Linked DNA regions of Orrella dioscoreae. The protein of the gene in region 2 binds, or shares a complex with, the protein of the main gene of each other region. Links are inferred from orthologs where the notes say so. Each region holds a gene or a part of one and is shown on either strand. Other genes may lie near its edges.

Evidence for each region.
Region 1: the proteins of ODI_RS08025 (region 2) and xseA are in contact, whole or in part, in a cryo-EM structure (PDB 8TXR), measured with the Escherichia coli proteins. The link is inferred for Orrella dioscoreae from one-to-one orthologs.

What each region holds. Positions count from the first base shown.
Region 1 is NZ_LT907988.1:1,910,210-1,916,314, reverse strand. What follows is about bases 1,272-4,138. They hold xseA (exodeoxyribonuclease VII large subunit), read right to left. Parts: upstream 3,456-4,138; coding sequence 2,088-3,455; downstream 1,272-2,087. Other genes in these bases: ODI_RS08930 (MotA/TolQ/ExbB proton channel family protein), read left to right, coding at 3,793-4,138; ODI_RS08940 (DUF192 domain-containing protein), read left to right, coding at 1,561-2,031; ODI_RS08945 (cold-shock protein), read left to right, coding at 1,272-1,490. Also shown: ODI_RS08955 (alpha-2-macroglobulin family protein), read right to left, coding at 1-492; ATP-dependent Clp protease adapter ClpS, read right to left, coding at 649-969; more of ODI_RS08945, read left to right, coding at 1,245-1,271; more of ODI_RS08930, read left to right, coding at 4,139-4,434; ODI_RS08925 (ExbD/TolR family protein), read left to right, coding at 4,431-4,847; lpxK (tetraacyldisaccharide 4'-kinase), read left to right, coding at 4,844-5,947; ODI_RS08915 (Trm112 family protein), read left to right, coding at 5,957-6,105. UniProt on the Escherichia coli protein: Bidirectionally degrades single-stranded DNA into large acid-insoluble oligonucleotides, which are then degraded further into small acid-soluble oligonucleotides.
Region 2 is NZ_LT907988.1:1,718,878-1,724,787, reverse strand. Bases 1,757-4,428 are described here. They hold ODI_RS08025 (exodeoxyribonuclease VII small subunit), read right to left. Parts: upstream 3,398-4,428; coding sequence 3,116-3,397; downstream 1,757-3,115. Other genes in these bases: ODI_RS08020 (acyltransferase), read left to right, coding at 3,650-4,428; ODI_RS08030 (polyprenyl synthetase family protein), read right to left, coding at 2,208-3,119; dxs (1-deoxy-D-xylulose-5-phosphate synthase), read right to left, coding at 1,757-2,129. Also shown: GTP cyclohydrolase FolE2, read right to left, coding at 1-43; more of dxs, read right to left, coding at 240-1,756; more of ODI_RS08020, read left to right, coding at 4,429-4,732; ODI_RS08015 (aromatic ring-hydroxylating oxygenase subunit alpha), read left to right, coding at 4,915-5,910. UniProt on the Escherichia coli protein: Bidirectionally degrades single-stranded DNA into large acid-insoluble oligonucleotides, which are then degraded further into small acid-soluble oligonucleotides.

The DNA.
Region 1 (6,105 bases), 190 kb from region 2 along the record:
CTGCACGTAGGGGAAATAGATGACGCGGGGGTTCTCGCCCATCGTCCAGCTGCCCTGGACAGGCTGGCCGCCGCGGGCAGGCGCGTCGCTCAGGGCAAACGGCGTGCCAGGCTGGGCACCGCCCTGCTTGGCCTCGTCGGCCCGGCCCGCCTCCGAAGGCGCCTCGCCCGTGTCGATCACGCGCAGATTGCCATCGAGCTTGCGGCGCCCATCCACCGGCTGCGTGAAGGTCACGGCCAGCGCCAGCGAATCATTGAATTCGCGCGCCTGGCAGGTGACGGCATTGAACGGATCGGGATCTCCGATGGTGGAGCCCGGCGCCGACCCCGCGGCGGGCGAAGGCCGGTGCTGCGACACGTTGACGACGACCGGCGCCGCGTCGGGGCTGGCGCCGAGCCGGCCTTTCCCGGCCCACCAGCCCACCGCGCCCGCACCGGCGCACACCACCGCCACAGCGGCAACTAGACCCCAGGAAAAGCGTTTGCTGGCCACCGCGACGACTCCTGCTTCTTATGGATATAGATATCTAGAGGAAAAAACCGGAAAAACAGGCCGTTGCCGGCCGCCGAGCAAACCGGGGCGCCGCGGACCGGCAAGGCGGGTCCGCCAACGCTTCCGGGAAGAGGCGCGAACGCGCCTGGGAAGGATCTAGTCGTCCACCGGCTCCATGATGCACTGCAGGGGATGCTGGCGCGCCTGGGCGTATTGGCCGACCAGGGCAATCCGGGTGGAGGCGATGTCGCGGGGGTAGACACCGCAGATGCCACGCCCTTCATGATGCACTTGCAGCATGACGCGCGTGGCCTGTTCGATATTCTTGCCGAAGAACTTCTGGAGCACCTTCACGACGAACTCCATGGGGGTGTAGTCGTCATTGAGCAGCACCACCTGATACATGGGCGGGGGTGCGGGCGGCGCAAGTTCGGGCTCCACGACAGTGTCGTGCTGAGGGTCGTAGCGTGTACTCATGATTCCGGCATTTTAGGAAAAGCGCGCGTGCTTGTGCGCATCCAAGCGTAAAAACCGGCTTGCGGCCACGGGATATCTCCGCCGCTCGCCCCCGGTTTCCTGCCTGAAAATGCGACGTTCGCATGCGTAATAACCATACTTGACGCACCTGTCAAACGTGCGCATCATCAGTTGCTTCCGGAGGTTCCGCAACGCGGGGGCCCCCTGGAAGCAGATGCTTGCCGGCGGGACCCGGTGGCAAAAACCCATGATGAACAATATGTGAGGCAGTCCGCATGTCTGAAACGACCGCAACCGCCAGCCAAGGGGATACACCCAAATCGACCGGCATCGTAAAGTGGTTCAACGATGCCAAGGGATTCGGATTCATTACTCCCGACGATGGCAGCGAAGACCTTTTCGCGCATTTCTCGTCCATCCAGATGAATGGATTCAAGACCCTGAAGGAAGGACAGAAAGTCGCCTTCGAGATCATCCAGGGGCCCAAGGGCAAACAGGCGCTGAACATCACGGCAGCCTGACCCGCCAGCCCTCGCGGCCCGGTCCGGCGGTCCGGCCCAAAACCGGACCGCCGCGGTGTATAAACACCGCATGACACGCATCCGAACCTTTTTCCGCTCGGACCGGCGCCTGCACGCGCTGCTCGCCTGTGCCGCGCTGCTTCCCGCCTCGGTCTTCGCCGCCTCCGGCGCGCTCCCCTTGCGCGAGCTCACGGCCGGCATGCACCGCATCCACGCAGAAATCGCCGACACCGACGCCAGCCGCACACGCGGCCTGATGCGACGGGAATCGCTGGCGCCCAACCACGGCATGCTGTTCATCTTCCAGGACAGCGACACGCGCTGCTTCTGGATGCGCAACACGCCCCTGCCGCTCACCATCGCCTTCCTCGACGACGCGGGCCGCGTGGTGAACCTGGCCGACATGGCGCCCCATACCGAGACGCCGCACTGCTCGGCCGAACCCGTGCGCTACGCGCTGGAAATGGAGCAGGGCTGGTTCAGCCAGCGCGGCATCCAGGCCGGCGCCCGGCTGCAGGGGCTGCCGGCAGCCGGCCGCTGAGCGGCCTGCAAGCCCCCGCCTGTCTCTCGGCGCACACCGCTGCGCGCCGCGCCTGTTCACGCCGCGCCGTCTTCCGGTGTGACGTCCCGCACGTCGACCTGCGCCTCGCCCCGAGCGAAACGCAGCGATAGCCGCGCGCCGCGCGCGAGCGTCCCGGCATCGCGCACGATCCGCCCATCCGTGTCTCTTGCGATCGCGTAGCCGCGCGCCAGCGTCTGCTGGGGATCCAGGGCCCGCAACTGCCCCGACAAGGCCTGCAGGGCGGCCTGGCGGGCCGGCGTGAGCCGCCTGCCGGCCTGGGCCAGGGCTGCCTGCACCCGCGCCAGGCGTTCCGCCGCGCGCCGCACGTCCGGGCGACGGTGCGCCAGCCGGGTATGCAATACCTCCAGGCGCGCTTCGCGGCGGGCCAGCGGCCGGCGCGCTGCCACGCCCAGGCGATGGCGCAGGGCATCCAGCCGATCCCGCTGATGCGACAGGCGCTGGCCGGGCGACGTCAGTTGCGCGGCGGCCCGGTCCAGGCGCTGCGCCGCGCGCTCCAGGCGGCGCTGCTGCGTGCGGGCCAGGGCGCGATTGGCCTGCGCGACCCGTGCCAGCCACTCGCCGCGCGGCGTGGCGGCCAGCTCGGCCGCCGCGGTGGGCGTGGGCGCGCGCAGATCGGCGACGAAATCGGCAATGGTGAAATCGGTTTCGTGCCCCACCCCGCTGATGACGGGGATGGCGCTGTCCAGGATGGCGTAGGCCAGCGCTTCGTCGTTGAAGCTCCAGAGATCCTCGATGCTGCCGCCGCCTCGCACCAGCAGCAGCGTGTCGACCTCGGCGCGCGCGGTCGCCGCGCGCACCGCGGCCGCCAACCTGGCGGCCGCGTCGGCGCCCTGCACGGGCGCCGGATAGATCACCACCGGGATATGCGGGGCGCGGCGGGCCAGCGCCGACAGGACATCGCGCAAGGCGGCCGCCTGCAGCGAGGTCACGACGCCGATGGCGCGCGGCAAGGCCACGGGCTCGCGCTTGCGCTCGGGGTCGAAGAGCCCCTGGGCAGCCAGCTTCTCCTTCAGCCGCAGAAAGGCCTCGTAGAGACCGCCCTGGCCCGCCGGCCGCATGGCGTCCACCTGCAGCTGGTAGTCGCCGCGAGGTTCGTAAAGCGACACCCTGGCCCGGATCTCGACCTTGTCGCCCGCCCGGGGGGAAAAGGAGACCGCCTGGGCGCGTCCGCGGAACATGACCGCGCGGACGGCGGCCTGGGGGTCCTTCAGGGTGAAATACCAGTGGCCTGATGCCGCCTGGGTGAAATTGGAAATTTCGCCCGACACCCAGACTGCCGGAATGCTGCGATCCAGCAACTGCCCCACCGCTTGGTTCAACTGGGCAACCGTCAGGACAGACCGCGCCAAATCGTCATTTGTGACCGAAAGTCGTGTTGTCATAAGGCTGAGCGCAGAGGGAGCTGTCCACAGGCCGGCGGAGCGGGGAACGGATGATACAACAGCCACCGATTTGGCCCAACCCTGCCAGATGCCTTCAAAGAAACCATGCAAGCCATTGATTTATAAGAAAACATGGAAAAACGGGCAGTGCGTGCCCTGAGCGCGTACCGGCGCGCAAGCCCTATCCACGCGTACTCCGGCCGACTTGCACACAGAATTATCCACAGAATCTGTGGATAGTTTCGGCGTGGATCAAACGCCGGGGGCAACCTCCCGTAACAGGGGCTTGCCGCCCCGCGCCGATGCACTATCATTGCCAACCTGTCGCCTGACCGGCATGCCGCCGGATCGCCCAGGAGCTACCGTCTTGCTTTCCATCCTCCACGATGCCGGCTGGCCCGTCATCCCCCTGCTGTTCGCCTCGGTACTGGGCCTGGCGCTCATCATCGAACGCCTGCTGGCCCTGCGGCGCGCCCGCGTGCTGCCGCGCGGCCTGACCGAACAGGTGCTGGACATGCTGCGCCGCCGCCAGGACACGCCGGAAGCCCTGTCGCGCCTGGCCACCAACTCCCCGCTGGGCCGGGTGCTGGCCGAGGTCGTGCGCAACCGCCACCTGCCGCGCGCCGAACAGCGCCTGGCGGTCGAGGATGCCGGCCGCGCCGAGGCCCACAAGCTGGGCCGCTACCTGTCCGGCCTGGGAACGATCGCCGTGGTGGCGCCGCTGCTGGGCCTGTTCGGCACGGTCGTGGGCATGATCGAGATCTTCGGCGCCTACACCCCCGACGGCGGCGACCCCGCCCAGCTGGCGCGCGGCATCTCCGTCGCGCTGTACAACACCGGTTTCGGCATCCTGATCGCCATCCCGGCCATGATCTTCCACCGCCACCTGCGTGCCCGCGTCGAGGATTTCCTGCGCGACATGGAGACGGCCGCCGCCCGCCTGGCGCGGGTGCTGGCCCGCGACGAGGGCGTGTCGTGAATTTTGGCGGTCCGCGCGCCGGCCACGAAGAACTCGAGATCAACCTGATCCCGCTCATCGACGTCCTGCTGGTGGTCCTGATCTTCCTGGCGGCCACCACCTCGTTCATGCGCCAGAGCGCGCTGGAAGTCGCCCTGCCCCGCGCCCAGGCCGACGCTGCCTCGCCCCCCCAGGCCCTGGACATCGCCATCAGCCGCGATGGCCGCTATGCCCTGAACGGCGAGCTGCTGGAAGCCAGCGGCGCAGCCGCCATCGCCCAGGCACTGGCGCGCGCCGCCGCGGGCCAGGCCGATGCCGTCCTCGTCATCAATGCCGACGGGCAGGCCAGCCACCAGTCGGTCGTCGACGTGATGGAAGCCGCCCGTGAAGCCGGGATCGCGCGCGTGAACTTCGCCGCGCAGCGCGCACCATGACCATGGGCCGCGGCGCAACGCTGCTCCAGCGCCAATGGCAGACCGGCGGCTGGCTGTCCACCCTGCTGCGCCCGCTGTCCTGCCTGACGGGGCTGGCCATCCGGCTGCGCCGCCGGGCGCACGCGCAAGGCTGGCGCAAGACCTGGCGGGCCCCGGTGCCGGTCGTCGTGGTGGGCAACGTCTATGTCGGCGGCACGGGCAAGACCCCCGTCACCATCGCCGTGGTGCGCGCGTTGCGCGAGCGCGGCTGGCGCCCCGGCGTTATCAGCCGGGGCTATGGCGTGAAGATCGGCCCCGCCCCGCGCAGCGGTCGCGGCACGCTCTCGGCCGACGACTTCGGCGACGAACCCGCCCTCATCGCCCAGGAAACCCAGGTGCCGGTCGCCGTGCACCCGCAACGCCCGCTGGCCGGCAAGGCCCTGCTGGCCCGCTGGCCCGACGTCGACGTGATCGTCTGCGACGACGGCCTGCAACACCTGCCGCTGGGGCGCGACGTGGAAATCGCCGTGGACGACGAGCGCGGCGTGGGCAACGGCCTGCTGCTGCCGGCCGGCCCGCTGCGCGAACCGCCCGCACGCCTGGACACCGTGGACGCCATCGTCACCAATCGCAGCATGCACGCCACGTCCGACAGCGCGGCAGGCGCGGCCCTGGGCGTGCCCTACCGCAGCGACATGCGCCTGACGCCCTCGCGCTACGTCAACCTCGTCTCGGGCGAATCCCTGTCTGCGGCCGACTTCATGGCGCGCTATGGCGCCACGCCGCTGGCCGCCGCCGCCGGCATCGGCCAGCCCGAGCGGTTTTTCTCGATGCTGCGCCACGCAGGCCTGAACCTGGTGCAGACCCTGCCCCTGCCGGATCACTACGCCTATCACGGCTCGCCTTTCGATAGCCTTCAAGCCGAAGGCGTGCTGATCACCGCCAAGGACGCGGTCAAGTGCGCGGGCCTGGGCGACGAGCGGCTCTGGACCGTGCACGCCGACACCGCGTTCTCGCGCCCGGCCCTCTTCGACTGGCTCGACGTCCGCCTGCGCGCCGCCGCCGCCCAGCGACGGCAGCGGCACACCCAGCCCCCCCCCCCGCCCGGGAAAGTCGACTAGAATTCCTGGATGGAATCCCGTCTGCTCGACCTGCTTGTCTGCCCCGCCTGCAAGGGCCGCCTCCACTACGACCGCGCGCACTCGGAACTCGTGTGCCGCGGCGATCGCCTCGCCTATCCCGTGCGTGACGGCGTGCCGATCCTCCTGGAAAGCGAAGC
Region 2 (5,910 bases):
GCACATCGGGCATCACGATGGCGGAATCGACGGGAGAATTCATTTGGCTTACCTGTGCACGCGCGGCCGGCATGTCGGCGGACGCGCCCTGCGCAAAAAGATTGGAGAGGGATTATCGCCCAAACGCTGGGCGCACCGTTCAAAAACCCTTTGGACACCAATGCGAAACCCGGGTTCCGGCCTCGCCAGCCCAGGCCACGCGGGCCTGGGGCTGCAAGAAAACAACAACGGCGCGGGATTCAGGCCGCCTGGCCGTCCTGGGCCGACGGTTCGAGCAAGGCGGCGTAACGCGCGCGGATCGACGCCTCGATGCCCTTGGCATCCAGGCCGACGCCAGCCAGCAGGCTGCCCTGCTCGCCATGGTCGATGAAGCGGTCCGGCAGGCCCAGCTGCAGCACGGGCACGGTGATGCCGGCTTCGTTCAGGGCCTCGGTGACGGCGCTGCCCGCGCCGCCCATGATGGCGCCCTCTTCCAGGGTCACCAGCGCATCGTGGCTGGCGGCCAGCGACAGCACCAGTTCCTGGTCCAGCGGCTTGACGAAACGCATGTCTGCCACGGTGGCGTCCAGGTTCTCGGCAGCGGCCAGCGCCGCCTGCACCAGAGTGCCGAAGCCGAGGATGGCGACGCGGCGGCCCTGTCGGCGCACCACGCCCTTGCCCAGCGGCACGTCGTCCAGCGCCGTGCCGGGCTCGGCGCCACAGCCCGCGCCACGGGGATAACGCACCGACGCAGGTCCCGGATAACGGTAACAGGTGCTCAGAAGCAGGCGCGTCTCGCGCTCGTCGGACGGCGTGGCCACGACCATGTTGGGGATGCAGCGCAGGAACGCGATGTCGTAGTTGCCCGCGTGCGTCGCGCCATCGGCGCCCACGAGACCTGCCCGGTCCAGCGCGAAGGTGACATCCAGGTTCTGCAGGGCGACGTCATGCACCAGCTGGTCATAGCCGCGCTGCAGGAAGGTGGAATAGATGGCAAGCACCGGCTTGTGCGCCTCGCAGGCGATGCCGGCGGCAAAGGTCACGGCGTGCTGTTCGGCTATGCCCACGTCGAAATAACGCGCCGGGAAGCGCTGCTCGAACTCGACCATGCCGCTGCCTTCGCGCATGGCGGGCGTGACGCCCACCAGCTTGTCGTCCTGGGCGGCCATGTCGCACAGCCATTGCCCGAACACCTGCGTGAAGGTGCGGCGGGCAGGCGCCTTGGCCTGCTGGATGCCCACGGCCGGATCGAACTTGCCCGGACCGTGATAAAGCACAGGATCGGCCTCGGCCAGTTTGTAGCCCTGCCCCTTGCGCGTGACCACGTGCAGGAACTGCGGCCCCGGCAACACGCTGAGATTCTGCAGCGTGGGCATCAACGCGTCGAGATCGTGGCCATCGATGGGGCCGACGTAGTTGAAGCCCAGCTCCTCGAACAGCGTGGCCGGCGTGACCATGCCCTTGGCGTGTTCCTCGAACCGGCGCGCCAGTTCGAGCATGGGCGGCACGCGCTGCAGCACGGCCTTGCCCACATTGCGGGCGGCGGCATAGAACCGGCCGGACATGAGGCGCGCCAGATAGCGGTTGAGCGCGCCCACCGGCGGCGAAATCGACATGTCGTTGTCGTTCAGCACCACCAGCAGGTTCACGTCGGGCGTGACGCCGGCGTTGTTCATGGCTTCGAAGGCCATGCCCGCGGACATCGCGCCGTCGCCGATCACGGCGATGTGGCGGCGTTCGATGCCGGCGTTGCGCGAGGCCACGGCCATGCCCAGCGCGGCCGAGATCGAGGTCGACGAATGCGCGGTGCCGAAGGCGTCGTAGGGCGACTCCGCGCGGCGCGGGAAGCCGGAGATGCCGCCCGCCTGGCGCAGGCGGTCCATCTCGGCGCGCCTGCCGGTGAGGATCTTGTGCGGATAGGACTGGTGGCCCACGTCCCAGACGATGCGGTCATGCGGCGTGTCGAACACCGCGTGCAGCGCGATGGCGAGCTCCACGGTGCCCAGGTTCGAGGACAAATGGCCGCCCGTGCGCGACACGGAGTCCAGCACGAAACCACGCAGTTCATCGGCCAGTTGTTTCAGGTCGCGGCGATCCAGCGACTTCAGGTCGGCCGGCGACTGGATGCGATCGAGCAATTCGGTCTTCATGGCATGACAAGGTTATTCAGCATTCACCCCCGCGCCCAGGCTGGGCAAGGCGGGCGGTTCGGCGTGCAAGGTATCCGCTCAGCGGTCCCTGAGCACGATGAAATCGGCCAACGCGGCCAGGTACTTGGCGCCTTCGCCCAGCGGCGCGATGGCGGCATGGGCGTCGGTGCGCAGGCTCTCGGCCAGCGCCCGGGCATCGTCCAGGCCCAGCAGCGAGACATAGGTGGGCTTGTTGTCCGCGGCGTCCTTGCCGGCGGTCTTGCCCAGGCTGGCCGTGTCGGCAGTGACGTCCAGGATATCGTCCACCACCTGGAACGCCAAACCGACAGCCCCCGCGTAATCATCCAGCGCATTGCGCTGGCTGGAGCTGGCGCCGGCCACCACGCCGCCCAGCGCGACGCTGGCCACCAGCAAGGCGCCGGTCTTCAGGCTGTGCATGGTCTGGAGCTGCTCGCGCGTGAGGGACTGCCCCACGCTGTAGAGATCGATGGCCTGGCCGCCGGCCATGCCGCGGCTCCCGGCCGCACGCGCCAGCACGCGCGAGGCCTGCACCACCAGCGCCGGCGCGATCGGCATTTCGGCGAGCAGCTCGAAGGCCAGGGGTTGGAGGGCGTCGCCCGCCAGCATGGCGGTGGCCTCGTCGAACTGCACGTGCACGGTGGGCCGGCCACGGCGCAAGGTGTCGTCGTCCATGCAGGGCAGGTCGTCGTGCACCAGCGAATAGGCGTGGATGAGCTCGATGGACGCGGCGGCGCAATCGAGGCCGGTGCCCACGGACACGGGCATGGCGCCGCTGGTGCAGGCATGCCCTGCCGCATAGACCATGGCCGCGCGCACGCGCTTGCCGCCGCCCAGCACGGCGTAGCGCATGGCTTCGTGCAGGCGCGCAGGCGCTTCCTCCGGCGTGGGCAGCAACCCATCCAGGCAAGCCTCGACATGATCGATCCGATCCTGCATCCAGGTCGGGAAATCCAGGGGGGCGCTTCTCATTGCGGCTCGCCCGCGCCCAGTGCGCCAGCGTCCAGCGGACGCAGCAATTCGCCTTCGAGCACCTTCACCTGCTGCTCGGCCTGGGCCAGTTTTTCCTGGCACACACGGGACAGCTCCACGCCGCGCCTGTAGGCGGCCAGGGACTGCTCCAGCGGCTGGGAACCGTCTTCCATGGCGGCAACGAGCGATTCAAGCTCAGCCAGGGCGGTCTCGAAATCCTGCGGGAGCGGCAAGGCGCCGGGGGAGGAAGCTGCGGCCAAACGGGTCTCCGTCTTCATGACACTGCGTCGTTTTGATACAAGCCTTTCATTGTACGAGAACTGTCCAGCCTGCCCTGCCCGCGACCGGGGACCCGGCACCGGCGCAATTGCAACAGAGTTAACCCGGCGCCATCCGCACCGGGGCAAAGCCGCCCTTGGCCTGGCCATTCCCCGCCCCCAGGGCGGCAGGAATGGCTAACGCCTGGAAACAGTCCGGCACCGCCCGCGCTGCTATGGTGGCCCGCAGCCAAGCTACATCTTTCGCCATCCATGAGGTTTCCCCACGTCAGGCCCGCGTCCGCCGCGGCCCCGTCATCCACCGCTCCCGACACGACGCCGTCGAGCATCCCTCCCGACCCCCGACTGGCGCAGCTGGATGCCGCCCGCTGGATCGCGGCGCTGGCCGTGGTCCTGCTGCATTGCGCGGCGGTCCCCGTCTCCTCGACCGAGCCCTATGGCACGGCCGGCTGGGTCAGCGCCAACCTGTACGACTCCGCCGTGCGCTGGTGCGTGCCGGTTTTCGTGATGATCAGCGGCGCCCTCCTGCTGGCGCCCGCCCGGCCCGAGGGCATCCCCCGCTTCTATCTGCGCCGCAGCGCGCGCATCCTGCTGCCGCTGGTGTTCTGGACGGTCTTCTACCTGGCCTGGACGGTGACGCTCGAACATCTGGACGGCACGCCGCACGAGCCGATGGCCTGGCTGCGCCGCCTGACCGAAGGACGGCCGTACTACCACCTCTGGTACCTCTACATGATCGTCGGGCTCTATCTTTTCGCCCCTTTCGTGCGTGAGCTGTACGGCAAGCTGTCGGTGCGACGCCGCCTGGCTTGTGTCATGGTCACCCTGGCGATCGCGATCGTGGACGCGCTGTATCGCCACCTGACGGGCCAGGGCTACGGCTTCTTCCTCGCCTGGTTCGTGCCCTACCTGGGTTATTTCGTGGCGGGACGGATGATCTACGAAGGCTCGCTGTCCCTGCCACGGCCGGGCTGGGTGCTGGCGGCCAGCATCGCCATCACGGCCCTGGGCGTCTATGCGCTGTCGACCTCGCAGAGGCTGAACTTCTATTTCTACGACTACTTCAGCATCACGGTGCCCTTCATGTCGCTGGCGGTGTTCCAGCTGATCCTGGCCACGCCCGCCCTGCCCCGCCTGGTGCTGCTGGCGCCGCTGACCTTCGGCATCTACCTCATCCATCCGGTATTCATCGACCTGGCGCAACGCAGCCCGCTCTATGACAACGGCATCGCCCCCGCCTGGGCCATTCCCTTCGCGGCCGTGGTCATTTTCGGGCTGTCGGCGGGCAGCATCTGGCTGATGCAAAGGCTGCCGCTCATGCGCCGTTTCGTCTGACGCCGGCCCCGGTTTGCCGGGGGCGCCAGCGCGGACTTGTTCGTGGTCAAACCTTGCGCGCCCGTACCGGTCCCAAGAGGGGATATAGGGTAGAATATGACCTTTAGATGATCGGCCGGACCGATTTTTCTTCGCGCCAGGACCTTGGACGTCCTGGCTTTTTTATCCGTGCGGAGGGAATCATGACCGACATTGGTCGGATGGCGCACCTGGCGCCAGCTCGCACCCAGCTACCCGTCACTGCCTACTTTGACGAAGCCCGCCTGGCTCGCGAGCAGGAACTCATTTTCAAGCAATCTTCGCAGTATGTCGGTCACGCCCGCAACGTGCCCGAGGTCGGCGACTGGCGCACCCTGCATCACGAAGGTGGGGGGCGCGTGCTCGTGCGCAACCCGCAAGGCGTGGAATTGCTGTCCAACGTCTGTCGCCACCGCCAGGCCCTCATGCTGGGCGGCTCGACGGCCGATGTCACGGGCGCCGACGCGAAGCACATCAGCGGCAACCTGCGCGCGACGGGCGGCAACATCGTCTGCCCGCTGCACCGCTGGACCTACGACAAGCAGGGCACGCTGCTGGGCGCGCCCCAGTTCGACAGCTCCCCGTGCCTGGACCTGCAGCGCTTCCCGGTGAAGGATTGCCACGGCTTGATGTTCGAAGGGCCGCGCGATCCGTCGCATGACCTGCGCACGCTCTTCGGCCGGCCCGAGTTCGATTTCTCGGACTACGTGCTGGACCACGTCGAGATCCACCCCTGCAACTACAACTGGAAGACCTTCATCGAGGTCTACCTCGAGGATTACCACGTCGGCCCCTTCCACCCCGGCCTGGGCAAGTTCGTCACCTGCGACGACCTCAGCTGGGAGATGGGCGACTGGTTCAGCCTGCAGCGCGTGGGCGTGCACCAGGCGCTGGGCCAGCCGGGCTCCGACGTCTATCGCATGTGGCACGACAAGCTGCTGCAATACCGCGACGGCCAGGCGCCCGACTTCGGCGCGATCTGGGTCACCTACTTCCCGACCCACATGATCGAGCTGTATCCGCACGTGCTGGTGCTCTCGACGCTGTACCCCAAGGGCCCGCAGGAAACGGTCAACGTGGTGGAGTTCTACTACCCCGAGGAAATCGCGGCCTTCGAACGCGAATTCGTCGAGGCGCACCGCGCCGCCTACATGGAGACG